DNA from 2 places in the Lysinibacillus sp. NPDC096212 genome. Region 2 is predicted to be linked to the other one. Evidence: riboswitches for the same ligand, from Rfam matches in the RefSeq annotation. Region 2 holds a riboswitch; the other holds the start of a gene.
What was found. A riboswitch is a leader RNA that binds a small molecule or an ion and turns the genes downstream of it on or off. The one in region 2 is predicted to bind S-adenosylmethionine.

Region 1: another riboswitch for S-adenosylmethionine. It lies ahead of metA (homoserine O-acetyltransferase MetA); the one in region 2 lies ahead of ACIQ7T_RS27290 (O-acetylhomoserine aminocarboxypropyltransferase/cysteine synthase family protein).

The regions. Positions count from the first base shown of each region.
Region 1 is NZ_JBIWFQ010000047.1:6,069-21,748, reverse strand. It holds gene ACIQ7T_RS26780 (TSUP family transporter) at 44-826, opposite strand; gene ACIQ7T_RS26775 (TrmB family transcriptional regulator) at 950-1,732, shown strand; gene ACIQ7T_RS26770 (nucleotide excision repair endonuclease) at 1,806-2,177, opposite strand; gene ACIQ7T_RS26765 (YfzA family protein) at 2,735-3,034, shown strand; SAM riboswitch class I at 3,191-3,301, shown strand; gene metA (homoserine O-acetyltransferase MetA) at 3,452-4,387, shown strand; gene ACIQ7T_RS26755 (endospore germination permease) at 4,463-6,205, opposite strand; gene ACIQ7T_RS26750 (GerAB/ArcD/ProY family transporter) at 6,432-8,090, opposite strand; gene ACIQ7T_RS26745 (hypothetical protein) at 8,129-8,362, opposite strand; gene ACIQ7T_RS26740 (Ger(x)C family spore germination protein) at 8,366-9,565, opposite strand; gene ACIQ7T_RS26735 (spore germination protein) at 9,580-11,115, opposite strand; gene ACIQ7T_RS26730 (HesB/YadR/YfhF family protein) at 11,243-11,533, opposite strand; gene plsY (glycerol-3-phosphate 1-O-acyltransferase PlsY) at 11,553-12,155, opposite strand; gene parE (DNA topoisomerase IV subunit B) at 12,850-14,826, shown strand; gene parC (DNA topoisomerase IV subunit A) at 14,823-15,680, shown strand, end outside.
Region 2 is NZ_JBIWFQ010000052.1:1,055-16,734, reverse strand. It holds gene ACIQ7T_RS27330 (metallophosphoesterase) at 1-229, opposite strand, end outside; gene ACIQ7T_RS27325 (acyl-CoA dehydrogenase family protein) at 656-1,804, shown strand; gene ACIQ7T_RS27320 (sensor histidine kinase) at 2,500-4,695, opposite strand; gene ACIQ7T_RS27315 (hypothetical protein) at 4,711-4,866, opposite strand; gene ACIQ7T_RS27310 (response regulator transcription factor) at 4,844-5,536, opposite strand; gene ACIQ7T_RS27305 (MerR family transcriptional regulator) at 6,192-6,422, shown strand; gene ACIQ7T_RS27300 (homoserine dehydrogenase) at 6,474-7,460, opposite strand; gene ACIQ7T_RS27295 (hypothetical protein) at 8,257-8,643, opposite strand; gene ACIQ7T_RS27290 (O-acetylhomoserine aminocarboxypropyltransferase/cysteine synthase family protein) at 9,038-10,339, opposite strand; SAM riboswitch class I at 10,457-10,570, opposite strand; gene ACIQ7T_RS27285 (glycerol-3-phosphate acyltransferase) at 10,829-11,461, shown strand; gene ACIQ7T_RS27280 (DASS family sodium-coupled anion symporter) at 11,648-13,129, shown strand; gene scpC (succinyl-CoA:acetate CoA-transferase ScpC) at 13,344-14,864, opposite strand; gene chrR (class II chromate reductase ChrR) at 15,149-15,680, shown strand, end outside.

The sequences.
Region 1 (15,680 bases), on a different contig from region 2:
TATGAAGGGTGGAATGCCCATAGAAAGCTAAAACGCCGTAGAGCTAGATATCTACGGCGTTTTTTATGTAATCATAAGCATTTTTAGTTAACAAAGTAATCGTTACGATAATAAATAATACGCGAACAAAGCCGCTACCTTTTTTAATCGCCATACGTGAGCCTACAAGTGCACCGGCAATTTGAGCTATGCCCATTAGTAAACCATAGACATAATGAATCTGACCTAAGTAAGCGAACATTAAAAGACCCGCAAAATTACTTGCTAAGTTTAAAAATTTGGCATTTCCTGCTGCCTTTAAGAAATCGAAGCCGACTAATAAAAAGCTAAAAATTAAAAATGAGCCAGTTCCTGGACCAAGAAACCCATCATAAAAACCAATTGTAAATAACAACAGCATGAATAAAACTAAGTGTGTAAACTTTAAATTTTTGACTGCAGCTACTGAACCCCAATCTTTTTTAAAGATGGTATAGACTGCAACAGCAGCAAGCATTATGAGCATGAGTGGTTTTAGTAATTCAGGATTGATTAAATGGACAGTCCAAGCCCCAAAAAGTGATCCTATAAAGGCTAGGGGAAAGTATTTGATAACTGACCGAATTTCTAGCTGACCAGAACGATAAAAAGAAATGGTTGATGTCAAAGAACCCATAGTGCCGGCAAGTTTATTGGTTGCTACGGCTGCTGCTGGATTTAAACCAGCAAACATAAGGGCAGGTAAAGCAATTAAGCCTCCACCTCCAACGACCGCATCCACAAAGGCGGCTAAAAATCCAAAAGATATTAATAATATGACTACATTTACATCTAATTCAAATAGCATGTGTGCACCTCTCAATAGTTACTACTGAAATAGTAACTAAATTTCGCGAGGCTGTAAAGACTAATTTTTTCGTTGGCTTATCTTCATAGGCTTATCTTATAATAGAGGTAATGGAGGGATTCGATGGAATTATTAATCGCCCAATTAAAAGAATTGGGATTCACAGAATATGAAGCAAAGGCCTATACTGCACTTGTCCAAAATAGTCATGTTAGTGCCTATCAAGTAAGTAAAAACTCCGGTATCCCTCGTGCAAGAATATACGACATACTTGATGTACTTGTTGAAAAAGGGTTAGTATTGAAAGAAGAAACGGCAGATCAAACGACATACTCTTCCATTCCTGTCGCTGTGTTTTTACAACAAATTCAACAACGTTGGCAGTCAAATTTCACATCGATTAGTGATCAATTAGAAAAATTAGAGGTAAAAGAGCAGGAAGCGGAGCATAAGGTTGTCACATTAAAAGGCAAAGAGGCAATCGTTAATTATTGTCAGTCTTTATTAAAAAAGGCGGAGAAAAAAGTCATATTATCAATGTGGGAAGATATGTATGAAGAATTGCGGGAAGATATACATGAGATAGCGAAACATATCCCTGTTCATGGAATTACCTTGTATGTGGAGGACCATTTAGCTTCTATTGACCAACACCGTATCACTCGCTATACGAGGAATGCGTCTACACCTCATTGGTTTATTTTATCGGTAGATGGCAAGCAAATGATTTATGGTCACTCTCCGTCAAATCAGGAAACGGCTTTTATTACCAATGATCCTGTTCATATATATTTATTAGAGGATTATATATGGCATGACGTGCTTATTAATCGCCTTTTAAAGCGCGATGATACGGAGCTTGAGGAATGGATTACTAAAGAACGTAAAGCATTTTTCTTAGAATGAAAGTATTGAAAAAGAATCTGCAAGCCGTCATGTACATTACAGAAGGCGAGCAGATTCTTTTTTTCGTTAAATATTAATAAAATACTTTATCAACATTGTATTTAGCGCGGAATGAATTGATCGCGTATGTTTCGTAAATTTCACGTTCCATTGGATCTTCCACTTCATACACTTCAATTTTGAAAATTTCATTACGGTGATTTTTCATCGGTGACACATTGTCCTCGAAATGCTTTTTAATACGTTGACGAATTTTACGTGCTTTACCGACAAATAATAGTTCGTTCTCTTCATTGTAGAATAAGAAAATACCACCGTTTTCACGTGTGATTTTATGGAAATCAATAAAACCATGGTACGGTGTGATTGGTACATCACCTGGCTTTAAATCTTGTTCGCGTTGGCGAATTACTAAATCTGGTTTTGGAAATTCAATTTTAATCAAAGTATTCACGTTCCTCTCTGTTACTAAAGGTATATGTTAACATAAGTACAGCATGTTTACCATCAAATAATGAATGTAAACATTCAAGATTAGTGTTAAACAAATTACATAATGACATGCATGGTTAATAACAAAATATTCTATGTACTATTGATATTCTTAATTGTTCATGTTACAATTCTTTTTAATTAAATAATCTCATCATGAGAAATTGAGGGATTGTTTTAGAAACCCAGTCGTACCAAGGGTTTGAAGTACATGATAAGATGTTGGGTAGATTAAAGTTTATTTGTTATTAATAATACACTTCTTATTGTCTATTAATTTAGATGAGGAGAGGTGTATTTTTTTATGCTGTTAAAGTTTGCTTATGATGATTTTATTGCAGACAGAAAATTCAACAATACGACTCAAGCAAGTATCAATAGTTACAAATACATGATTAAGCCGTTCATCGACAAATATAATTGATAGGATTATCTAAAAAAGAGAATATATGTTTAATTTTGAAATTTATTCCTGAATTTTACGTATAACAATTAGAGGGGGGATATAACTTGGCTAATAAACAAAAAAATCCAATTCCATTTTTGAAAAAAACTTGGGTGTCTTCTATTGGTGTATTTTTATTGTCACAGATAATCTTTATTACGTGTGAAGCAACAGGATGGATACCTAATTATAGAGATATTGGCGGAACGTTTATTGGAAGAATTACGGAATCTTCAATTTTCAAAGAGTGGTTTACTTTTTATGAAACACCAAATTTCAATTTACTTACTATCTTTTTTGGCATCTTTCTTGTGTTTGGAATAATAGAGGCGATAAAAAGTGTTTTTTCACCAAGGTCTACATAAGTAAAGACTATAGCAAAAGTATCACTAGGGTGTAAAGATAAATAACTAAACTATAATTTCCCTAAAAACATAATGACATGCATGATTAATAACAAAATATTCTATGTATTATTGATATTCTTAATTGTTCATGTTACAATTCTTTTTAATTAAATAATCTTATCATGAGAAGTTGAGGGATTTGGCCCGATGACGCTTCAGCAACCTCTAACGAAAGTTAGAAAGGTGCTAATTCCAGCAAAGGATTTGTCCTTTGAGAGATAAGAGTGAACGTGGAAAAATCCTTCTCATTCTATCTCAAATGGAATGAGGAGGATTTTTTAATTTCATCGAAAAAGAAGACTTAATGAGTTTTGAACAGGGCCTGTGCATGGAGACTAAGGCCCAATTGATTTTAACTAGAGAGGGGAATGCAAGATGCCAATTAATATTCCGAAAAACTTACCAGCTGGAGAACATTTACGTGAGGAAAAAATCTTCGTAATGGAAGAGGACAGAGCGAAAACTCAACAAATTCGTCCATTAAATATCTTAATTTTTAATTTAATGCCGGAAAAAGAAAAAACAGAGCTGCAGTTACTACGTTTATTAGGTAATACACCGTTACAGGTGAATATTACATTTTTAAATACTGCTACACATGAATCGAAAAATGTTAGTAAATCACATTTGCAATTATTTTACACGACTTTCAATCAAATTCGTCATCGTCGCTATGATGGCATGATTATTACGGGTGCACCAGTAGAGAAAATGGAATTTGAAGAAGTGAACTACTGGCAGGAAATTTCTGAAATTATGGATTGGTCCAAGACAAACGTAACATCGGTTTTACATATATGTTGGGGTGCACAGGCAGCGTTATACCATCATTACGGTATTGGTAAAATTGGGCTGCCTGCTAAATGCTCAGGTGTATATTCGCATGTTATTACGGATTTAACAGTGGATTTAGTACGTGGCTTTAGTGATTCATTTACTGCACCACATTCACGTTATACATCTGTATCAATTGATGAAGTACTTAGCCATCCCAATTTACGATTACTATCTTATTCTGAAGATGCTGGTGTTTTCATTGTGCAATCTAAGGATAATAAAAACATTATGATTACTGGCCATCTTGAATATGATGCGACAACCTTAGCGGATGAATATAGTCGTGATGTTGCGAAAGGATTAGATATTGAGGTACCCGTGAATTACTTCCCAAATGATGATCCAGGAAATGAACCGATTAATACGTGGCGTGCCCATACACATTTATTATTCTCGAATTGGTTGAACTACTATGTTTACCAAGAAACACCATACGAATGGGATTTTGTCGATCAGATTGAATATCATATTTAAAACCGCTCAATTACAATAAAGAAAAATGATGACTTTGATATTTCAGGGTCATCATTTTTTCACGCCATTATGCTGTTAATTTTCTGATGAATTTTTATTTCTATCACTGCTTGGAGTATTGCCGGTATCGCTATCATTCTGTGTAGTATTGTTGCTACTATCACTCTGCGAAGGATTTTCGCTGTTACTTGCACTTTGAGTAGAATTATCGTTATTATTACTACATTCATTTTGAGTAGTATTACCGGCATTGCTACTACTATCACTTTGAGTAGAATTATCGTTATTACTACTACTTTCATTTTGAGTAGTATTTCCGGCATTATTGCTACTTTCACTTTGTGTAGCATTTCCACCATTACTGCTACTTCCACTTTGAGAAGAATTCCCGCCATTGTTGCTACTATTACCCTGAGTAGAGTTTTCGTCATTACTATTACTTTCACTCTGTAAAGAGTTTCCGCCATTGTTGCTACTATCATTTTGAGTAGAATTACCGTTATTACTACTACTTTCACCTTGAGTAGCATTTCCGCCATTACTGCTACTATCACTCTGAGTAGAATTACCGTTATTACTACTACTTTCACCTTGAGTAGCATTTCCAGCATTGCTACTGCTATCACTCTGTGAAGAATTATCGTTATTAGTATTACCTGCACCTTGAGTAGCATTACCGTTATTACTACCATTTTCATTCTGTGTACTACAATTACTTTTTGTATTATTACCGTTGATTTTGCGAATCTTCGCGACAAGTAGTAAAACTAATGGTAATAAGATAGCGAAAATAAAGGAAAAAATAGGCCAGGTTTCTTTATTGTAAATTTCTGAATGAATGATACTAGGATGAACAATTTGTGAAAGTCCAAGGATAATCATTCCGAATGGAAAAATGAGCGGTCGATGATTGTTAATTTTACATATTTGTGCGATGCCGATGACCCCAGCGTAAAAAAACATAAAAGTTTTAATATAAATTGATATTATCCACATTGCTGCCATAATAACTTCAATACGCTGCAAAAAATTCCCGATTGAAATTCTTTGGGCTAATGAATAGCTAGGAAATGTCCTAGAAGCAGTATTTGTTGGACCTAGGACAAGGATAGCCAGTGTGATGATAGCAATTAAGACAATCCCTCCAAGAATTGTGCCAATGTAAAAACCTTTTTGGGCTGATTCATGGACGTTAACAGAAGAAGGAAAAATCATTAACAATATGACAAGTGGCAATGAAAAAATACTCATTAATCGAATAATACTAAAGAATAATGATTTTGCTGGTACTTCCATTATTGGCTGTAGATTTTCCATATGGACGGATGGTGAAATACAAACTACAAAAAAAATAAAAATTAAAATAAACATTGCGAATAGTATTTCTGCAGAACGGGCAAAAACTTCAATTCCTAGAAATGCTGCATAAATAATGATAATACTGAACAGAAAAGCAAAGGCCATCATAGGTGTTTCTGGCATAATTTCTGTTTTCATGAAAATGCCAATGAAATATAATAATTCACCAGCAGAAAGAAAGGATAGAATAATAAAGCCAATCGAAGTTATTTTTCCGAAAAAACGACCTAATATCTTTTCATTAGCCTCTACAAATGTAAGGGTAGGTGTCCGTTTTCCTACAGTAACGAAAAGCTTTATTAAGAGTAAACTTAGAACGACACTAATAATCGCTGCAATCCAGGCATCTTGTTTCGCTTCACTTGTTACACTAGCAGGGCTAATTAAAATAGCTGTCCCAATTGAAGAGAGAAGGGTAATGATCATAAATTGTCTTGAGCTAATTATTTCTTTTTCCATATGAACGCTACCCCTTTTCTCTTAACATAAAGTTCCTTATTATTTTATCAAGGAGACAATTAAATCTTTAATTGGTGAAATGGGCTTGGAATTTTGATCCTTAATGGACCTCAATATTTAATGCAGCGACGATCAATAAAAAAATCGAAAAAATAACAATTGTTTTTGTTTCTTTATTTTTAAAAATTTTGGAATCATTCGTTTGATTCCTTTTTTTGCTATGCTGTTAACTTTCTGGAGAATCTTTATTTTTATCACTGTTTGGAGTATTCCCGGTATCGCTATCATTCTGTGTAGTATTGCTTGAAGCGTTATCACTTTTGCTCGGTGAAGGATTTTCACTATTGCTGCTACTATCTCTTTGAGTAGAATTAACGTTATTACTGCTACTTTCATTTTGAGTACAATTAACGTTATTACTACTACTTTCACCTTGTGTAGCATTTTCGCCATTGCTAGTACTATTACTCTGTGAAGAAGTATCGTTATTATTGCTACCTGCACCTTGTGTATCATTTCCGCCATTGCTAGTACTATTATTCTGTGAAGAAGTATCGTTATTACTACTACTTTCACCTTGTGTAGCATTTTCGCCATTGCTAGTACTATTACTCTGTGAAGAAGTATCGTTATTATTACTACTTTCACCTTGTGTATCATTTCCGCCATTGCTAGTACTATTACTCTGTGAAGAAGTATCGTTATTATTGCTACTTGCACCTTGTGTAGCATTTCCGTTATTACTACCACTTTCATTCTGTGTACTACAATTACTTTTCGTATTATTTCCTTGATTACCGTTAATTTTGCGAATCTTCGCGACAATTAATAAAACTAATGGTAAAAAAACCATGAAAACGAAGGAAAATATAGGCCATGTGTCTCTATTGTAAATATCTGAATGAATGATATTAGGATGAACAATTTGTGAAAGTCCAAGGATAATCATTCCGAATGGAAAAATGAGCGGTCGATGATTGTTAATTTTACATATTTGTGCGATGCCGACGACCGCAGCGTAAAAGTACATAAAAGTTCTAATATAAATTGAAATAATCCACATGGTTGCCATAATAACTTCAATACGCTGCAAAAAATTCCCGATTGAAATTCTTTGAGCTAATGAATAGCTTGGAAATGTCCTAGCTGCTGTATTTGCCGGACCTAGGACAAGGATAGACAGTGTAATGATAGTAACTAAGACAATCCCTCCAATAATTGAACCAATGTAAAAGCCTTTTTGTGCAGATTTTTGGACGTTAACTGCAGAAGGGAAAATCATTAATAATATGACAAGTGGGAATGAAAAAAGACTTATAAATCGAATCATACTAAAGAATATTGATTTTTTTGGCGTTTCCAATATTGGCTGTAAATTTTCAATCTTGATGGATGGTGAAATACAAATTACAAAGAAAATAAAAATTAAAATAAATACAGGAAATAGTATTTCTGCAGAACGGGCAAAAACTTCAATTCCGAGAAATGCAGCATAAATAATGATAATACTGAACAGAAATGCAAAGGCCATCGTAGGTGTTTCTGGCATGATTTCCGTTTTCATGAAAATTCCAATGAAATATAATAATTCACCTGCAGAAAGAAGGGCTATAAGAATAAAGCCAATCGAAGTTAATTTTCCGAAAAAACGACCTAGTATCTTTTCATTAGCCTCTATAAATGTAAGGGTAGGTGTCCGTTTTCCTAGAGTAACGAAAAGCTTTATTAAGGGTAAACTTAAAACGACACCAATGATAGCTGCAATCCATGCATCTTGCTTTGCTTCGATTGTTACACTAGCAGGGAGAATTAAAATGGCTGTCCCAATTGAAAAGAGAAGGGTAATGATCATAAATTGTCTTGAACTAATTATTTCTTTTTCCATATGAACGAAACCCCTTTCTCTTAACATAAAGTTCCCTCTTATTTTATCAGGGAGACGATTAACTCTTTAATAGGTGAAAAAATAAAGGTAATCAAATCAAGTGGGCTTGGAATTTTGATTCTTAATGAGACCCCAATATTTAATGCAGCGCCGATCAATAAAAAAATCGAAAAAATAACAATCGTTTTCGTTTCTTTATTTTTTTTTAATTTTGGAATGAAGGCAAAGGCAATAACAGCAGAAATTATTAGTATGAATATCGTCATAATCATGGCTTATTCTCCCTTCGTCTTATTCACTAATGAGTTTTCCATCGTTCCTAATCCTTGTGTGTTGACATGTACTTTAACTTTGACTGGTAACTCTTGAAATATCGTTAGCCAGTCTTTTTTGATTTTTTTCCACTCTTTAGGATTTGTGCGATGAAGTTCTTCACCAAAACCAAAAATATCGACCTGGTAATTTTGTTGAACTGAACGAATTGTTTCTTCGATTCGTTTTTTAATAAGTTCTTCTGTTTTTTTATTTATTAAGTGAATCGATTTTTCTTTCGTAAGGTCTATATTACATAGAACTTCTCCGACATTTTGGTTAACATCTATAACAACATCGATTTTGGGAGCTCCATTTTCAAATTTACCTTTTACTTTCGTCTTTGAGTGAGTAATCTCTGTTGCTAACGTACCACCCTTAGGGCAAGCAAGAATTTCAATTGTACTGTCTATTTTGTCCTTTAAAAAACCTAGGCTTCTACTCTCATCTTCCGTTAAAAGCCCAATGAGTTTACCTTCTTTAAAAACAGCTAAGCCCGCATACTTCAATAGCACAGGAGATTTCGATCTTTTAACATTCGTTTGCTCCTTGCCAATATTTTTATCCCCCTGTATTTCAATAGCAGACATGACTACACTAGTTTCTTTAGTATTTAAAGTATTGATTAATTCATCAATTTTTATGGATTCGGTTGTACCCCAAGTTTTCTCTGACGTTTTAAGAGAATTTAGTAATTTATTTGCTGGTACTTTTTCGATAGGTGTTAATACATTTAATACTTCATCGGCAGTCGCGTCATGGGCAACGATGACATCGAAATCATTTCTGAATTCATGATCTCTTGAAACCAAATCTAACGGTTCGTTAATTCCTTCTTCTGCCAATTCGTTACCGAGCACAACTATTTGAAGATGAGCAAAATAAAGTTTTCTAGCTGTTACTGTTGTCATTTTTCTAATGGCCTCAAAGACCGTTGCCCCTGTTGAATGATAGGTAATAACAGGTGATCGTCCTGAAGAAGGCTGTTTTGAGGAAATTTCACCAGTATCCACAACTTGAACAGTTATTTCAAATTCATTATCTACTTTATCTATACCTAATGCTGCGACAATCGCTAATTCATTGAGTTCACGCTTACTCCAACAACCACCTAAAAGCAAAGTAACAATCATTAGTAAACAGAGTGCTTTAAATTTTGACATAGTTCATTCCTCGTTTAATTCCTTTTTTTCGTATCGAAATATTTATGACCCCTGACAGTATTTTTTTGACTAATTAAGCGTGGTCGAGTCAATAAAGCTCTACGAGGGAACAACACTAGTGCGTCTTTTTGATCTTTTAGAATTAATGGGCCGAATGGACTTAAATATGGAACACCAAAAGTTCGTATGCTGCACATGTGTAGGACGATGATCATAAGGCCTAACATTACACCAAACAATCCAACAATTGCTGCTAAAATCATTAATGGAAAACGAAGAGCACGAACGGTATTTGATAAGCCATAAGCGGGGAATAAAAAGCTACAAATGGCTGTTAATGCTACAATAATAACCATTACGGCTGATACAATTCCAGCTTCTACGGCAGCTTGACCGATCACTAATGTTCCAACAATGGATACGGCTGGTCCAATGGTTCTAGGCATTCGAAGACCCGCTTCTCGTAACACCTCGAATGCAACCTCCATAATGAGTGCCTCTACAACGGCGGGGAAGGGGACTCCTTCTCGTTGAGATGCAATACTTATCAGCATAGGGGTTGGTAGCATTTCTTGATGGAAGGTAGTGATAGCTACGTAAAGAGATGGTGCCACCATGGCTAGGCTAATTCCGAAAAACCTCAAAAGGCGTACAAGAGAACTAATCATCCAATGCTGATAATAATCTTCAGCAGATTGTAAAAAGGCTGTAAAAAGGGCAGGTACAATTAGGACAAACGGTGAACCGTCCACTAAAATAGCAATTTTTCCGTCTAATATTTCGCCAGCTATAACATCAGGTCGTTCAGAATTATAAACTGTAGGGAATATCGAGGATTTTGAATCTTGAATAAAATCTTCGATGTAGCCACTTTCTAAAATACCATCAATATTAATACGGTCTAAACGGGCAAGAACCTCAGCTACTATTTTGTCATTGGCAACGCCATTTAAATACATAACAGCAACATCCGTTTTTGTTACTTCACCGACAATACGAGACTTGATCCAGAGATTTGGACTTTTTATTTTTCTACGAACCAGAGCAGTGTTCGTACGTAATGTTTCCGTAAAGGATTCCCTTGGACCTCTAATGACCGACTCTGTAGATGGCTCCATAACGGCTCTATCTTTTGCACCTTGAGTACTTGTAACGATACCAGTAGAAGATTCATCTAATAAAATAACCGTATTACCATTCAAAATTGAATTGTACAGTGCTGAAAAATGAAAAATATCATTAACATCGCCGACTGTTAAACAAGAATCTCTTAAATATCGGATAATCTTTTCTACTTCTGCATCATGATTATCCTCAATATCAAGCATTAGTTTATCAATTACAGCATTAGAAATGCTTATTTTATCGGATAGGCCATCTACATAGATGATCGCTAACGTAAATTGTTCAGCTTTTCCAATGGTAATTTCTCGTATGACAAGGTCATTACTATTCCCAAGTGTGTTTTTAATCAACTTTAAATTTTGAGAAAGAGAACTATATAGTTGGTCATTGTTTTGGGAGGTATCAGTAATTTTAGAAATAGACATTTTCATTTCCTCCTCAAGTTTTACATAACTATATAATGTACAACTTTGATAGAAGATAAACCAAGGTTGGAATTGAATTCAAATAAAAAACAGTGTTCCTTTCGTATATACGAAAGGGAACACTGCTTTATTTTTTATACTCATATTTTAATTCGTCATTTGTAACATCCACATCTACATATAAACTGTGATCATTGAAAAACCATATATCTTTTTCATCTATATAGTAGGTAACATCGTCAATAACTTTCTTAACACCAATGTTGATTGGTTCTTCGCGTGTCATGCCTAGAGAAAAGCCTTCATGAAAAGGACTGGAACCACCATATCTAGCATAAAAACGAATAGTATCTCCGGATTCTACTTCCATCTCTTGTTTGAACCATTGTAGGGCCTCATCTGTTAGTACGATATTCATTAGAATGTTCCTCTCCTCGTTACAGCCATTTCACCTTTGGCTCGGTACCATTTTTAATGCGGGCAATATTTGCTCGGTGACGGTACATGATAAAAGTAAATAAACATGCTACTAAAATACCTAACGCAAAATCGCCTGTAACAAAATAATATACGATTGAATAAATAAGTGCTACTAAAGCGGCAATCATAGAAGTTAAACTTACAATCTTCGTTATTTTTAATGTTACAATAAAAGCAATAAATAGTAAGACAAATAGTGGCCATGAATATCCTAAGAGAACTCCAGCTGATGTTGCTACCGCTTTCCCTCCACGGAAACCTGCAAAGATAGGGAACATATGACCAATAACGGATACTAGTCCAAGTATTAGCGAGTGGATAGAGACATCAGAGAATAGAGGAAGAGCTACAAGTAATACGGCTACTGTACCTTTTAAGACATCCATAATCGTTACGACTATTCCTGCTTTTTTTCCTAAAATACGAAAAGTGTTTGTCGCACCTAGATTACCACTTCCGTGTTGACGAATATCAGTTTTATAAAAAACTTTGCCTATCCATAACCCAGAAGGGATCGAGCCGATTAAATAAGCACATAAAATAATAAGTCCATTTAGCATAGCTGGACTCCTTTCATCCATAGATTATTACTTGGTACTAATAATATGTAATAAATATTCTACACTTTTTCTCTACAATCTACAATGTCATGAAGGAGATTTCTTCGTGTATCTTGAATTCATTATAAAAGATAACTATTTTTCAAGGATTTTTATATGTAGTTGAATATGTGTTAGGCTTTTTGACATGATTCATGTTGGTTGCATGAAAGCCCTTTCTAAAAATATAGGTATAAAGGCAATTTTGTCAATCATCCATTCCTTTGGTAGAATAGAAGTCTATCTTTAATTTCTAGAGTAAGTTAGTATGAATTTTCTAATAGACAGAAGAAACCTATTAAGTACTGAATTGTATATTTTTCAGGGGATATTCAAATGCTTCTGTATGGAAGACCAAAACCTATAGCGATTGGTATCGTTTTGAAATGAGAGTAATGACCAGAAGATAGCCCTATGTTGTTTCATTTATGCAACTAATGTTTACGATCCTGCGTCAAGGGAATAGGATAGTTAGTAATACATATTAAAGCAACTATTGCAACTTTTTCTTTCGGTAAAAAGCTCAAAACGACAAAGCTGTGAGGAAATTTTAAAAATTTATTGGGTCTGTCACTAGCTATTGACAGGAAATGCTATTATTATTAGGAAGAGAACATAAATAGAACATGCGTTTTGTTTTTTGGAGGGGAAATTTTTGGCGAATAAACAGTCACCAAGCGTCTATAATGATGACGCCATTCAAGTATTAGAAGGATTAGAAGCGGTACGAAAACGACCCGGCATGTATATCGGTTCTACAGATGGCCGTGGACTTCATCACCTAGTATATGAAATCGTAGATAATGCGGTGGATGAAGCACTGGCTGGCTTTGGTTCTCATATCATTGTCCATATTCATAAAGATCAAAGTATCAGCGTTCGAGACTTCGGCCGTGGAATGCCAACAGGTATGCATAAGATGGGGAAACCCACTCCCGAAATTATCTTTACTGTCTTACATGCTGGTGGTAAATTCGGGCAAGGTGGCTATAAAACAAGTGGTGGCTTACATGGCGTAGGTTCGTCTGTTGTTAATGCCTTATCTACTTTTTTAGAAGTAACGATTCACCGCGATGGTAAAAAGTATCGTCAACGTTTTGAAAACGGTGGCCATCCTGTGACGACATTAGAAGAAATTGGACAAACAAAGCAGACAGGAACGCTTGTTCATTTTCTGCCAGATGACACGATTTTCTCTGTAACAAAATACAATTATGATACGCTTGCAGAACGATTACGTGAGTCAGCGTTTTTATTAAAAGGCTTAAAAATTGAGTTAATCGATGAACGCGAGGAAGGCAAAGGTGATGTTTTCTTTTATGAGAACGGCATTGAAGCTTTCGTTGCGTATTTGAATGAGGAGAAAGACGTACTTCATCCTGTTAAGTATGTGGAAGGGATTCAAGACGAAATTGAAGTTGAATTCGCCTTTCAATACAACGATGGCTACTCAGAAACAATCCTTTCATTTGTTAACAATGTGCGTACACGAGATGGTGGGACACATGAAACTGGTGCCAAGGCGGCTTTAACACGTGTTTTTAATGAATATGCACGAAAAATTGGCCTGTTAAAAGATAAAGATAAAAATCTTGAAGGGACAGACATTCGAGAGGGCTTAGCAGCGATTGTTTCTGTTCGTATACCAGAGCATTTATTGCAATTCGAAGGTCAAACGAAGGGGAAACTTGGGACAAGTGAGGCACGCTCGGCAGTAGATAGTGTTGTTTCGGAGCAAATTTTATATGTGCTTGAGGAAAACGCTGAATTGTCTGCATCACTTGTTCGTAAAGCTATTCGTGCGCAGCAAGTACGTGAAGCGGCTCGTAAAGCACGTGAAGATGCACGAAACGGCAAGAAGAGCAAAAAAGCAAGTACCATTCTTTCTGGAAAATTAACACCTGCACAATCTCGAAATGCGGCGAAAAACGAGCTGTATTTAGTCGAAGGTGACTCTGCAGGTGGCTCTGCAAAACAAGGGCGAGATCGTACGTTCCAAGCGATTTTACCTTTGCGAGGTAAAGTTATTAATACAGAAAAAGCAAAGCTTCAGGATATTATGAAAAATGAAGAGATTTCAACGATTATCCATGCCATTGGTGCTGGCGTCGGAACAGATTTTTCTGTCGAGGATGCAGCGTATGACAAAGTCGTTATTATGACCGATGCTGATACGGACGGAGCGCATATTCAAGTGCTGCTACTAACATTCTTCTATCGTTATATGCGACCATTGATTGAAGCTGGAAAGGTATTTATCGCATTACCACCACTTTATAAAGTATCAAGAGGCACTGGTAAAAAAGAAGTGATTGAATATGCTTGGACCGAAAATGATTTACAAAAGGCCATTAAAAAAGTTGGTAAGGGTTACATATTACAGCGCTATAAAGGTCTTGGTGAGATGAATGCTGACCAGCTGTGGGATACGACGATGAACCCTGATACGCGTACATTAATTCGTGTAACGATTGAGGATGGTGCACGTGCTGAGAGACGTGTGACAACATTAATGGGCGATAAGGTAGAGCCGCGCCGTAAATGGATCGAAGCTAATGTAGACTTCGGTATGGAGGATGATTCAAATATTTTAGAAAATGAATTCATCCAACAAGAGGAGGACCAAGCATGAGTAGTACGGAAAAATTCCAAGATTTACCCTTAGAAGAAGTGATGGGTGACCGCTTTGGTCGCTATAGTAAATATATTATACAAGACCGCGCGTTGCCTGATGCACGTGACGGTCTTAAGCCTGTGCAACGACGTATTTTATATGCGATGTTTACAGAGGGCAATACGAACGAAAAACCATTCCGTAAATCAGCCAAAACTGTCGGTAATGTTATCGGTAATTATCACCCACATGGTGACAGCTCCGTATATGAAGCAATGGTGCGCATGAGTCAGGATTGGAAGGCGCGCCATATGCTTATTGAAATGCATGGGAATAACGGCTCTGTTGATGGTGACCCTCCGGCAGCGATGCGTTATACAGAGGCAAGGCTTTCTGCAATTGCAGCGGAAATGCTCCGTGATATTGGCAAGAAAACTGTTGAATTTGTACCGAACTTTGATGATCAGGATATGGAGCCAACTGTTTTACCTGCTCGTTTCCCGAATTTACTAGTCAACGGCTCAACTGGTATTTCGGCTGGATATGCGACAGATATCCCTCCTCACGCACTTGATGAGGTGCTAGATGGTGTTCTCATGCGCTTAGATAAGCCGAACACTACTGTTGATGAATTAATGACTGTAATTAAAGGGCCTGATTTCCCAACAGGTGGGATCATTCAAGGTGTCGATGGTATTAAAAAGGCGTATGAGACTGGTCGCGGTAAAATTATCGTGCGCGCTCAAGCAGTCGTGGAGCCAATTAAAGGTGGCAAAGAGCAAATCGTTATTACGGAATTACCGTATGATGTCAATAAAGCAAATCTTGTGAAGAAAATCGATGAACAAAGAGTGGATAAACGACTTGAAGGA
Region 2 (15,680 bases):
ATTCAAAAATAAACATCCAGTAATTATGGATTATTGAAAAGACCCGTAAGGATTCATGCAATCTACTGATAACAATACTAAACGCAATGATATACAGTACTAACCAATATAAAATTGGAAATCGAAACCACCCTATTGCCACAAGCCATTGTCTCAATCCCCATCCTAAGTAAAAAGTTAAGGCACTATATATACTTATTAAAAGAATTCCACCGATTACTTTTGGCATTTCAGTTCCCTACTTTCATATAGTCTTAGTTGATTATAGCATTATACTTAACACTCTCTGATAGAAAGTAAGTGCAAAAGGACAAGCAATCAGCTCATGATATTAAGTGTATATATCCCTTGTAATTTAATTGTATGATTTACATGACAATCTAATTAGGAAAATGACAATATCGTAACCTGGGCAAATGATTAGACCTCTTTTGGTTTACAGATGAGACCTTTGAGCGCTCATCGGACGCCTCAAGAAAGCGCCTATGAAATCAAATTATGTTATGAAAGACCCCTCCTTACAATTCATTATAATTATAAGATTATGTAAAAAATCTATGAATAATATACTTTAATTTTTCTGAATCTTTCGGTAACATTATAATTGCAAGAAAAAATTTACACATGTACGGGAGAAAAAAGGGGTGTTGTTCATATGGCAAAATATAAATTCGAATCAACAGAGCATGAGTTATTTCGTAAAACCTTACGTAAGTTTTTAGCAGAAGAAGCTGAGCCACACTATCCACAATGGGAGAAAGATCATCTTATTCCACTTGAGTTTTGGCGTAAGCTCGGAGAAATGGGCTATCTATGCCCTCAAGTAGAAGAACAATACGGCGGCCTCGGACTAGATTTTAGTTTTGGCGTTATTATTCAAGAAGAGCTTGAGCGTGTAGGTTCGAGCCTTATTGGCGTTGGTCTACATAACGATATTGTTGTTCCTTATATTGAGGCATACGGCTCAAATGAGCAAAAATCACGCTGGCTACCGAAATGTGTTACAGGCGAAAATATTACAGCAATTGCTATGACGGAGCCAGGCACAGGTTCAGATTTGGCAAACATCCAAACTACTGCTATTCGTGATGGCGATCACTATATCGTCAACGGACAAAAAACATTTATTACAAATGGTATTCATACAAATTTAGCGGTTGTTGCCGTAAAAACAAATCCTCAGGCTGAAAAAAAGCATCGTGGCATTAGCCTCCTTGTCATTGAAGACGGGACACCAGGCTTCACAAAAGGTCGCAAACTCGAAAAAGTTGGTATGCACGCGCAGGACACAGCAGAGCTATATTTTGAAGATTGTCGCGTTCCTATAGAAAATCTCCTTGGTGAAGAAGGTAAAGGCTTTATCTATATGATGGAAAAACTGCAGCAAGAGCGTTTAGCAGTAGCCATCGCCGCACAAGCCGCTGCTGAAGACATGCTATCTTTAACAATTGATTATGTGAAATCACGCGAAGCTTTTGGAAAGTCAATTAGTGACTTCCAAAACACGCAATTTAAAATAGCTGAAATGGCGACAAAAATTGAACTCGGCAAATCATTTTTAGAATCTTTAATAGAGGAACATATCGCAGGAAACGATGTTGTGACAAAAGTTTCGATGGCAAAATACTGGATAACGGAAAATGCACGTGAGCTTGCTGTCCAGTGCATGCAGTTACATGGTGGCTACGGTTATATGGAGGAATACAAGATTGCTAGAAGATATCGAGATATTCCTGTCATGTCCATTTATGCAGGTACCAATGAAGTCATGAAAGTGATTATAGCCAAGAATTTAGGTTTATAACTAAGTATTAAATAAAGTATAGCTCTTCGGCAAAACGAGGGGTTGAAGTGACGGATTGATGAGCCGAAACGACGGATGAAAAAGCTTAAGCGACGGATTGAAGTGCTGAAACGACGGATTGAAACCTAAGCGACGGATGAAAAAGCCTAAGCGACGGAATAAAGGGCCGAAACGACGGATGAAATTGCCTAAGTGACGGATTGATGGGCCGAAATGACGGATGAAACCTAAACGACGGAATAAAGGGCCGAAACGACGGATGAAATTGCCTAAGCGACGGATTGATGAGCCGAAATGACGGATTGAAACCTAAGCGACGGAATAAAGGGCCGAAACGACGGATGAAATTGCCTAAGCGACGGATTGATGGGCCGAAATGACGGATGAAACCTAAGCGACGGATTGATGGGCCGAAACGACGGATGAAATTGCCTAAGCGACGGATTGATGGGCCGAAACGACGGATGAAATTGCCTAAGCGACGGATTGATGGGCCGATATGACGGATTGAAACCTAAGCGACGGAATAAAGGGCCGAAATGACGGATGAACCGGCAAAGTCGTGGATAGAACGGCCGAAATCGCGGATAGAACCGGCCAAATCGTGGATAGAACTGCTAAGTCGCAGATAGAACGGCCAAAGTTGTTTTTCAAAGTAAAAGAACAGCGGCAAAATGTTTGCCGCTGTTCATTGTCTATGCTGTTGGAATTCGAACGATTACTTTAAATAAATCTCCGTCTACCTCTATACTCATACGAGCACCATGCAAATCTACAATGGATTGTGCAATGGCTAAGCCTAGACCTGAGCCCTCTGTATGGCGTGAAGCATCCGCTCGCTTAAAGCGTTCAAATAACTCATCGGCATTCTCGCTAATTTCATATTTTGCAACATTCTTCACTGTGAATTCTGCATCGCCCTCAGCAGTACGCTTCAATGTTACATAGACACGTGTGCCTTCTAATGCATATTTCAATACGTTAACGATTAAATTATCGATCAGTCTCCACCATTTTTGTCCGTCCACATACGCGTAGATTGGCTCATTTGGTTTTGTCAGGCGTAAATCTAAATGGGCCTGTGCTAAATCTTCCTCATGCTCCCCTACCGCTTGTTGTATAAGCTGGGTTAAATCAACTCGAGTGCGATGAAGCTCCATATTACCACTCGCCATTTTAGACACTTCAAAAAGATCCTCAATCAATAATTTTAGACGTTCTGATTTTTTATCAAGGATATGAATGTATTGCTTACGCTCTTCCTCAGTAATATCAGGATTTTTCAGTAAATCTGTATACGTAATAATAGATGTTAACGGCGTGCGTAAATCGTGACTAACATTCGTAATAAGCTCTGTTTTTAAACGCTCACTTTTTGCCTGCTCATGCATAGATGTGCGTACGCCTTCTCTTAAATGATTAAGATTTTCTGCATGCCCCGCGAGTGGTGATTTGCCCATTACCTTGACATCGCGATTTAAACGCCCTTCTGCCATGTCTTTTGTGTCCTTCATAATTCGATTTAAATAGCCCATTCTAGAAAGGAAGAGAATCATAGCTGGAATACCGATTATTACGCAGATGCCCAATACTAGAACGGTGAATCCGCTGCCTCTTAGCATTGAAGCAACAAGGCTTCCACCACCGAAAAATGCTGCCCCAATCATCACAATAGAATGTGATGCAATGGAACGATTTATAAATAAATCCGTGATTGATTCGCCAAGTGACCATAAATAGCTAGCTTTTAAGTTCTCCTTTAATTTCTGTGCTGTATTCACTCGATCATACAACCAAATAAGCTGTACAAAGAACAGCATTGCAATAATGATTAAGACACCTATTTTAAACAGCAAACTAATTAAGTAATGTACATAGTTAGATTGATAAGAAACAAACTCAATCGATTCAAAAGCAATTTGAGATGCTATCAAATATATGAATGCGCTTATTAATAATAATCCAATTGTGTAATCAATTTTCATCTTTGCAAGAGCTTCTTTTTCCTTTAAACCTCGTACCATTTGCAGTACTTCTTTACGCCCTTTCCATGCAAAAATAGCTGCCACAATACTCGTTAACCATATAAAGTAGAACATGTATTGATTGCGTGTAAAATGGTCATATCCTTCCAAGATGTCGACTGCTTGTGCCGATTTTTTTGAGATGGTTATAATACCAGTGTAATCAGAAGTTTCCCTCAAATCCTCTATATCCACGTAGGTATCAGTTCGGTAAACAAATTGGTTTAAATTATTACTTATATTCCAAGTAGTTAATGGGTGTTGTCCGTTATACTTAATTTTGAACGCACTACTATCCGAAACATCACCTGAACGATATGTTTTGCCTGTTTCAGTGTTCGTTAATTCATAAGACCAATAATTATTATTTTTCACAAAACTCTTTGCTTCTTCTTTTGCTGCCTTTATATATTGATCAACAAGCTCTTCCTTTTGAGCCAGAATTTTTTTACGGACATGCTCATCATCCTCGAAATTAGTCGTAATATCTTTAATTGTTGCATCTCGCTCTTTCTCAAGCTTTGTTTTTAATTCCGTTGCATTTACATTAGCAGCTTCTTGAATACGTCCTTCATATTGAGCTTTAATATTATCTATCTGTTCTCCTAATGATCCATAGTAATTACGATGTTCCTCAATTTGGCTTTGCGTAACCACGATTTTACTTTTTAAATCTTCAGCCGTCGGTAAATTTATTACTAATGGTCCTAATTCTGACTGAAAATTATCTAGTTTACCCTGGAAATTTTCAGATTGAAAATACGACTTCCCAATATATTGGTACCCGATATTAGAGAACGTAAATATACCGAATATTACCCAGATTAAACAAATAAGAGCGAGAAGAGGTTTCCAATTTTTCAACATACTTTTAACTCCTCTCTAAAAAATTCTCTCAAGCAATTGTAGCATCCCCGAAGAGCGTGCAGTTACTATTTGATAGGCATACACACCGAAATAAATTAGTCCAATAACCCCTGCTACAAACCCTGCGATTGTAACATACTGCTCTATTTTATTTTTCCATTTTATAGCCAACGCCCCACACCACCTTTAAATAGCGTGGATTTTTCGGATCTGCTTCGATTTTTTCACGTATTTTTCGAATGTGTACAGCCACAATATTTTCTGCATTGTAAGCTTCCTCATTCCACACACGCTCATAAATCTCTCTTATCGAAAATACACGCCCTGCATTTTTCATTAATAATTCCGTAATCTTATATTCGATTGGTGTTAATCGAACAGGCTCGCCTTCTAAAATGACTTCCTTTGCATCTTCATCTAATACAAGTCCGTCGATTTCTACCTTTGCTGCTCCCTCATTGTACGTCCCAAGTTGTACATAACGTCGTAGCTGAGATTTTACTCGAGCCAACAGCTCTAACGGATGAAAAGGCTTTGTGACGTAATCATCAGCGCCTACAGACAAACCATGAATTTTGTCGCCATCCTCCGCCTTTGCACTAAGCATAATAATTGGAATATTGCGCTCTTCTCTAATTTTAAACGTCGCTGTAATTCCATCCATATTTGGCATCATAATATCTAAAATAATTAAATGTACGTCATTGTTTTCTAATTTTTCGAGTGCCTCTAAGCCGTCAGCAGCTTTAATGACATTGTAACCTTCATTCTTTAAATAGATCTCAATACCATCACGAATATCTTGATCATCGTCTGTTACAAGAACTGTTAGTTTCGTCATGATATACACCTCGCTCTCAATTAATAGTGTACCTTTTAAATCTTAAAAACCAGTTATTATAAAAATGAAGAATTTCTTAAGGTTTTAATTCTTTCAGGGGTTTCCAAACATCCGCTGAAAGAAGTTAAAGCCCCACTCCAATCAACTTATATACAGGGCATATGTTTCAACATATATTTACAAAGGAAAGACCAGTAGAAAGGGCTAGTCCAATTCCCCCATACGGACAGCCCCTTCCTCATTAACAAATTGCCATTACAGTTGCTATTCGCCACACCTTTATCGGCTGTTATTTCCATAGTACTCATTCTAAAGCATCACAAAAGACAGGAGAGCTACCAATCGTTACAGCGGTTCCAATAACTACACCTGTAAGACGAATTGATGAGAAAAAAAGACCTTGAATAACACAATGCTAGCAGCAGCTAAAATTGTCAATTCCCATGACCATTTCAGAAAGTTTATTTTACTTGGCAAAATGGTATTAGCTAATCTTCATTATTGTCCCTCGACCGTCACTACTCATTAACATTAATAATACAGATTTATCCAAAATCAAACAATTACCATTTTCCTTTTTCTTTCATTTATTAACCCATAGTAGGCTTTCTATTAAAGGGAGGTTATAATAAAAACAATAAAAGGAGCGAAATTTATGTATAAAACAATTGAAGAAACAGCCATCGAACTTGGTATGCCAGAAGATCAAGTACTTCGCCTAGTTTACGAGGGCCGTATTCGTTCAGTATACGACGGGGACCAAATACTGATTAATAGTGGGCAGTTCAGCACTTATTTTGAGCAGTTAGATCGTATTAAAGAGGAAATAGAGATTTGGCGGAATACACCTATTCCAGAGGATATTGATGTTAAAGATGAGGATTAAAAAATGCCTATCATTCAAACAATTAGAACATTGTTGAATGATAGGCATCTATTATATTGTTACGACAAATCCAGCTCGTTTACCGATAATTTCCGCATAATCCTCAACCATTACACTAGCTGTTGGATACATACCTGCCCCTGGTCCAATTAGCGTTAATGTGCCAATATAATTTGTGTCCAATGCCACAGCATTATTGACGTCATCAACTGGATAAAGTGGATGTTCTTTATCAACTAATTGTGGCCCAACCTTCGCGACCACTTTACCATCTGCTAGCTTCTCAACCTCAGCTACATGGCGATAACGCAAGCCTTTTTCACACGCTTCTTTTACTTGCTCTGCCGAAATGCTATCAATTCCGACTACTTCGACGTCAGACCAGTCTGGTTGTTCACCAAATGCCAAAGCACTTAAAATCATTAATTTTTTGAAGGCGTCCTGTCCTGAGATATCATTAAATGGATCTGCCTCCGCATAACCTAAATTTTGCGCCTCTTTTAATGCAGTTTCGAACGACCAGCCCTGTGAACGCATTTTCGTTAAAATATAGTTGGATGTCCCATTTAAAACACCCTGAATACGACTAACCTCATTGACAAGCAAAATGTTTTTCATCGTTTTAATAACTGGTACACCGCCAGCGGTCGTTGCTTCAAATCCTACAAAAACACCATTCGCTTTTGCAAGATCCTGTAACTCCAAGCCTCGTTTTGCAAACATTACTTTGTTAGCTGTGATGACATGACATTTATGTTCAACAGCGCGCTTTAAATAAGTAAAAGCTGGCTCCTCATTGACGATTGCCTCAAAAACAACCTGCATACCTGGTTCTGCTAAGACTTCATCCATACTAGTTGTCATTAAATGCGCGGTACCTGGTACACGTTCACGGCTAGTGTCTGTAACTAAAATTTTTGCTACTTCTAGCTCAATTCCTAATTTATTTTTAAGCTCTTCACGCTTTTCGTTTAATATATGGTAAATTCCTTGACCTACCGTTCCAAATCCTAATATAGCTGCCTTTATAGTTGCCATTCCTATTCCCTCCAACTTACATTCCGCAGTTTCATTATATTTATTTCGTCTCAGCTTAATTCTTACAGATTTTGAATTGTGTGCCGACTATACAAAGCAGGTCAGTTTGCCGTGTTTCTAACACTTCGTCTTCAAACAGATATTTAGTCATGGCGTTTCACTTTCGCTACAAAAAACATTCTGAATGAAGATACACTGTGAAACAAACAAATTCAAATAATTCAAAAATCAACTTAAAGAAAATTGTAACGTAAATACATACATTGCACAAGAAAAATCTTTCTAGGATGGACATTTGTTTCCTGTAGACGTGCAAAGGAAATCGTTTTCATCCCTTTTATTATATGATTTTTCACTTAAATCTATAATGATTGAACAAATATTGACGTTTCTTTACCAATTATGCCTCGGCATAATTGCGTCCGGAATCGGCTTTGTGCTTAGGCCTGCGTGATGCAGGTCAGTTAGCCGTTATCGCATGGATGCGATGATTTTAGGCTAACATCCTATGTGAGCTCTTTCCGATTCCGTGACATCCGCCGGAGGCTTTGGGCCAACTTGATGTCGTTGCCACAGGACGTGGCGTTCTTAGACTGAGTTCCTCTATTTCAGTGGATGTTTACTGAAAGAAGAAAATAAATGCCTTTCTTCTATTATATATATGTATGTAAAGACATTCATAAAAATTGTTCTTTTGAAATATATTAATAAAATTTTTTCTGTATATCTTCATCATCTAATTTAAAAAGCTCATTCCCTGTAGCAGCAGAGAATGAGCCAAATATATGAGGGATAATTAACTAGCTTTGGCTAGCAATTTATAACGATATTGTGTTAAAGCTTGTTGCACCAGTCTTATTTCCTCCTGCGTAAAATTTGGTATTGCATACGTACGTTCAACTAATTGGAATGTGCCGTATTTTAAATAATACTCTGTCGCAGGTAGAGGAATATGATTTGCTCCATAGCTTTCATAAGCTTCGAAAACTTCTTTTACTGTATAGCCTTCCTCTTTGACATAAACCATTTCCTTAAAAGCAGAATGTCCAAAGATCTCTTGCCATTTACGCTCAACTGACACAAGTATGTTTTGAATGGACATGTTGTTCACAAACACATGACCTTCATTTAATTCATAAATAAGATAAGATGCAATGTTTTGCGCACTATACACATTTCCCATTTAAAACACTCCTTTATCATCAGTTTTGTAGATAAGAGTAGCTACTGGCTGAGTAACTACTCCTCTTCATATATTCAAAAGTGGGGGAGCACTTATGAAACTAAATTAGTTTGAGCATTAATTGAAAACACTTTACCGATCAACAAGTCGGCGCTTTAAATTGGTTCTAGGTTGGTAGCCCTTCGAACACTTTTCTTATTTCCTAGTATAAAACAAGGATTTAACCAAGTCAACAATACTTATAAAATTACTAGGTATTAATTTTAAACCATTTCATTACTCTCACCAAATGAGGGGAGCGGATGATGTAGCAACGTTTGACGCATTACCAAATGAGGCCTATCGAATGAGAAAATACGTAAACGCTACAACATTAGCCAATGTATTTTATTTATTAAGCTTCTACTTCTTGTTGTGAAGCTGTTACTTGTTCAATAGCTTGTTCTAAATCTGCAATGATGTCCTCTACTGCCTCTAAACCGATTGATAAGCGAATGAGCGACTCGGTTACGCCAGTTTGGATTAGCTCTTCAGCAGATAGTTGCTGATGTGTAGTAGATGCTGGATGAATAATTAATGATTTAGCATCCCCTACATTTGCTACGTGTGAGAATAATTTCACACTATCGATTAATTTACGCCCTGCTTCACGTCCACCTTTAATGCCAAATGTAAGCACAGAACCGAAGCCATTTCTTAAATATTTTTTAGCTAAATTATGGGTAGGGAAATCTTCTAAGCCGTTGTAATTTACATATTCCACAGATGGGTGGTTTCGTAAATATTCAGCTACTGCTAATGCATTTTCATTGTGTTTAGGAATACGCAAATGAAGCGTTTCTAAACCTTGTAATAAATTAAATGCCGCATCAGCACTTAATGTTGGTCCAAAGTCACGTAGCAGTTGCACACGCAGTTTTGTGGCGAATGCTGCATCTGCTGTGTCAATACCATAACGCAAACCGTGATAAGAAGCATCTGGCTCAGTAAAGCCTGGGAAACGTCCACGAGTCCAATCGAACTTCCCTGCATCTACTACAACGCCACCTAAAGTTGTTCCATGACCACCAATCCATTTCGTTGCAGAATGAACAACGATATCTGCACCGTAGTCAATTGGTGTAGAGCCATATGGTGAAGCAAATGTGCTATCAATAATTAATGGCAAGCCGTTTTCATGTGCTATATTTGCTACTGCTTCAATATCTAGTACCTTTAAACTTGGGTTACCGTAAACTTCAGCGAACACGGCCTTTGTTTTATCAGTAATAGCAGCTTTGAAATTTTCTGGATTTGTTTCATCTACAAAAATCGTTTTAATACCGTAGTTTGGTAGTGTGTTAGCGAATAAATTATAAGTACCTCCGTATAAAGAGCTACCTGCAACAATTTCATCGCCTGCCCCTGCAAGATTTAAAATGGAAAACGCGATTGCTGCTGCACCAGATGAAAGTGCTACTGCTGCTGTACCGCCTTCTAATAAAGCGACGCGTTTTTCAAAAACATCTACAGTTGGGTTTGTAATACGAGTGTAAATATTACCAGCTTCCTCTAAGGCAAAAAGACGTTGCGCATGAGCAGTGTCTTTAAAAACGAAAGCCGTTGAGCGATATACGGGTACTGTACGAGATCCTGTTACCGGGTCTGGCTCTTGGCCACCGTGTAACAGCAATGTTTCTGGTTTAAATTTTGTCATTGTATACCTCCAAATGGTTATTTTTTTACGATGGTACCGGAGATGAGGAGGATTTTTTCAGTAGAAAACAAAAACCCTCTTCAGCTAAGAAGAGGGTTGCGGTTGCAAGTTTTCCTCCCCTTATCTGCCAGATCCAAGTAAGAATCTGTAGGAATTAGCACCTTAGCAAGTTCGTCACTTACTGGTTGCCGGGCATCATAGGGCCTATCCCTCCGCCGCTCTTGATAAGAGTATGAGATTCAATTTCCATCGTTGTTACAAAGTATAAACATAGACTTTTTCTCTGTCAATACTAAAATTTTATTTTTTCCGAAACTTCTGTCTGCTTCTTTACGTAATCCAAACACATACACTATTTTAGATATTTATTGTTTTGGTCACCAAAGCATGGACTGATTTCCGTTTCGGCTGGGCGTTTCCTAGGGGCTTCGGGCTAACACAATGTTAGAACTTTTGTGATGAACCCATTATTTGGAAAGGAGAATTTTTATGATAAAAGCCGTTATTATTTTTCTTCTTGTTGGTTATTTGATTGGCTGTATTCACGGCTCTAAAGTTGCTCAGTTTTTATCAGGGGTAGATTTAAAAATGGCCGGTCATGGCAATGCAGGTGCCTCTAATGCAACACTTTCCCTTGGCTGGAAATACGGCATATTAGTTGCACTGATCGATATCGGTAAAGGCGTTGCAGCTATAATCGGTGCACATGTTTATTTAGCAGATATAACACAATTAACAGAAGTACAAGTTTGGCTCTTCATCTATATCGTAGCTTCCGGTGTCATTCTAGGTCATAATTTCCCATTTTATATGGGCTTCAATGGCGGTAAAGGAACTGCTTCAATCATAGGAATATTACTTGCGATTGATTGGAAAATTGGCTTGTTTGCACTCATTTTATTTGTTATTTTATCTTTCGTGACGAACTATTTAATTGTCGGTGTACTTGAATTTTATCTCGTTTTTTGTACAGCCACTTATTTATGGATTCCTGGAGTTGGCCCAACGATTTTAGCCCTATTACTTTTTGGTATAGCCATCATTTTGCATATCGAAAATATTAAGCGATTGATGCTAGGAACTGAGCCTAAAGTAACTTCAGCATTCAAAAAGAAAAAATAAAATCTTTTGGATATTTTTGTCTTTTCTTTGACCGTATATTTTCTCGCAACTGCCCATTATCGCTATAAATAGAGGGTATTTCACATACTAGTTTTTTTACAATAATTAGACAAATTAACTTTCTTAATAAAGCATTTTACTAGCCGATGTGAAAATTACAGTCATGTTTAAGAAAGGATGAAAAGTATGTCTACTTCTGAACAAGCAAAACCGAAACGTAATTTGAAACCACTCTGGATTGGATTAGCCTTCGCTTCATTAATCATCATTACTTTTTTACCTAACAACGGCGATTTACCTGTAGCCGGACAACGAGCTTTGGCTATTTTAGCTTTCGCGGTCATCCTATGGGTTACAGAAGCAGTATCCTATCCCGTTAGCTCTGCCATGATTATTGCTCTCGTTACAATCTTACTAGGGCTAGCTCCGTCAATGGAAGATCCAACGAGAGCGTTAGGAACATCGGATGCATTAAAGTTAGCATTAAGCGGATTTAGTAATTCTGCAGTTGCACTAGTAGCCGCAGCTCTTTTCCTAGCGGCAGCCATGCAAATTACGAATTTACATAAACGTCTTGCGCTTTGGATACTTTCACTAGTTGGAACAAAAACGAAAGCCATTGTATTCGGTGCTATTTTAGTATCTATTGCACTCGCATTCTTTGTCCCTTCTGCTACTGCACGTGCAGGCGCAGTTGTACCAATACTACTCGGAATGGTAGCAGCATTTGGTTTACCACGTGATAGTCGACTTGCTGCTTTACTAGTCATTACTTCTGTACAAGCTGTTTCCATTTGGAACATCGGTATTAAAACGGCAGCAGCTCAAAATATGGTCGCTTTAAATTTCATCAAAGAACAATTCGATGTAGATATTTCTTGGGGTGCTTGGTTACTTTACGCTGCCCCCTTCTCAATCATCATGTCAGTGGCTCTATTTTTCATTATGATTACACTAATTAAACCTGAAACAAGTAATATTGAAGGTGGTAAAGAAGTAATCAAAAAACAGCTTGCGGAACTTGGTCCATTAAAAGCTCCCGAAATTCGATTAATCATCACATCGGTAGTTTTACTATTTTTCTGGGCAGCAGAGGGTAAACTCCACCCATTCGATACGACAACCGTCACAATCGTTGCAATCGCCATTTTATTAATGCCAAAAATCGGAGTCTATTCGTGGAAGCAAGTTGAGCCTCATATTCCTTGGGGAACAATTATCGTCTTTGCAGTAGGAATTATGCTAGGAACAGTCTTGCTTAATACTAAAGGTGCATCGTGGTTATCTGATAAGGTATTCGGTTCACTCGGTTTAGATTCTATGCCAATTCTTGCAACAATTGCGCTTGTCACTTTATTTAATATTCTTATTCATTTAGGCTTTGCGAGTGCAACAAGCTTAGCATCTGCACTTATACCAGTATTTATTGTTTTAGCCTCAACATTAACGGCTAATGTCGATCAGGTTGGTTTCGTTATCGTGCAACAATTCGTTATTAGCTTTGGCTTCCTCTTACCTATTAGTGCACCGCAAAATATGCTTGCCTATGGTACAGGAGCCTTTACAACAAAGGATTTCTTAAAATCTGGTATTCCATTAACGATTATTGGATACATCCTAGTTCTTCTATTCTCCGCAACATATTGGAAATGGATTGGCTTATTGTAAAAAGCAGCTAGGGTTTTCTTTGGACACCTGAACACTTAAGGGGGTTACCCGATCACTTACCGGGCTTACCTGATCACTTCACGGGGTTACCCGATCACTTACCGGGCTTACCCGATCACTTCGCGGGGCTACCTAAGCTTTCGGGACAACATTAATAACAATCAAAAGCCTTGAAGGAACAGGTCAACTGTCCTTCAAGGCTTTTATTACTTTATTATTTCAATAAAGCAGGGTTCTTCATCGTACCATTTTTTGCGTAATTCACATGCCAGGAAAGCGCTTTTTCTAGTTCGTGTGGCGTATGGTGCCCACCTGTTGCTTCATTGGCATCGTTAAAATACTTCCATAATTGCTCACGATATTCCGGGTGTGCACAGTGATCGATAATGAGCCCAACCCGTTCTTTTGGAGCCAGCCCACGTAAGTCTGCTACTCCCTGCTCTGTTACGATAACGTCTACATCATGCTCTGTATGGTCTACATGCGATACCATTGGAACGATACTAGAAATATTTCCGCCTTTCGCGTAAGATTTTGTGACGAAAATACCTAATCGTGCATTACGTGCAAAGTCTCCAGAGCCACCGATTCCATTCATCATTTTCGTGCCAGAAACATGCGTAGAATTCACATTCCCATAAATATCTACTTCGAGTGCTGTATTAACAGAAATTAACCCGAGTCGGCGAATAATTTCTGGTTGGTTTGAGATTTCTTGCGGACGTAATACTAGCTTATCTGCATACTTTTCAAAATCACCATAAACTCGGTTTCCTACTTCTTCGGAAAGGGTAATAGAAGTAGCAGATGCGAAGTTTACTTTTCCTGCATCAATTAATTCGAATACTGCATCTTGCAGTACTTCTGAATATACTTCTAAGTTCTCAAACTCAGAATCTCTAAAACCTAATAAAACGGCGTTTGCAACTGAGCCTACACCGGATTGAATTGGTCTTAAGCTTGTTGTTAAACGACCTACTTTAATTTCTTCTCGTAGGAAATTTAATAAATGATTGGCCATAATATCTGTTTCTTCATCTGCAGGAACAATCGTTGATGGCGCATCTAAAATATCTGAAATCACTATGCCCTTTACTTTATCTAAATCTAGTGGTATGCCAATTGCGCCAAGCCGATCGGATACATTTTGTAATGGAATTGGATCACGTTTTCCCTGTGGACCTGGTACAAAAATATCATGGACACCCTCTAATGCATCAAGCTGAGCTACGTTCAACTCAATGATTATTTGGTCTGCTTCTTGCACAAAAATCGGAGAGTTACCAACTGAAGTTGTAGGAATTAGTAAGCCGTCTTCTGTAATAGCAGCTGCTTCAATAATCGCAAAATCAATAGGACCAATAATGCCTTGACGTACTAACTCCGCATTATGTGAAAGATGAGCATCAACAAATGCGATTTCACCACTGTTGATTTTGTTACGAATACCAGCATCCGCTTGGAAAGGTCCACGTTTACGAATAACGCCAGCTTCCGCTAAGTATTGGTCAACCTCTGGGCCAAGTGATGCACCTGTATACACATCTACCTGGAAGCTCTCTTTTTTAGCTTTCTCCACAAGTGCAAGAGGTACCACTTTAACATCACCAGCACGTGTAAACCCGCTCATTCCAAGTACCATACCATCTTTAATCCAAGATGCTGCTTCTTCTGCTGTTACAACCCTGCTCCGTAGCTGTTCATTACGAAGCTTTTTCGCCAACTTTTCTGCCATCCCTTATTCCTCCATCCGACTTTATTTTTATTCAACTAATTACTCGGTTTAATCCACTGGTATAGTCATCCAATTATTAGAAATCTAACCAAATAAACCGCCCATACATAATTTTAAACTATTTAGAATTTTTAATCTATAACTAATAAAATATTTTATTATACGAGAGATTTTATGCATTCGTAAATTATCTGAAAATAACTTCAACATCGAAAAAATTCGATTTTGAAGACGAAGCGTGATATGCTCTTGGTATATATAAAGGGAAAAAGGAGATTTTATAAATGGTTAAAGAACTATTACGGAACCACTCTTCGGTTCGTATTTATGATGGAAATCCGATTTCAAAAGAAATTATTGAAGAATTAATTGCTACTGCACAAATGGCTGCTACATCACATTTTGTACAAGCTTATAGTGTCATTTGGGTAACAGATGCCGAGAAAAAAGAAAAATTAGGATTGCTCTCTGGTAATCCTCGTCAATACGAAACTTCTGGCGGTGCCTTTGTCTTTTGTGTAGATTTCAAACGTCTTCAATCAGCAGGTAAATTAGAAGGTGTAGACATTGTAGCTGATTCGGCAGAAAACGTACTTGTTGGAGTAGCCGATGTATCATTATTCGCACAAAACTTTGTCGTTGCCGCAGAATCTATGGGATATGGAATTTGTTACATTGGAGGAGTGCGTAATAAGCTTGAAGAAATAAGCGAATTATTCAATCTACCTGATTATGTTTTCCCACTATTCGGCTTAACAATTGGAGTTCCTGCTCGTCGCAATGAAGTAAAACCTCGTTTACCTGTCGCAGCAGTAT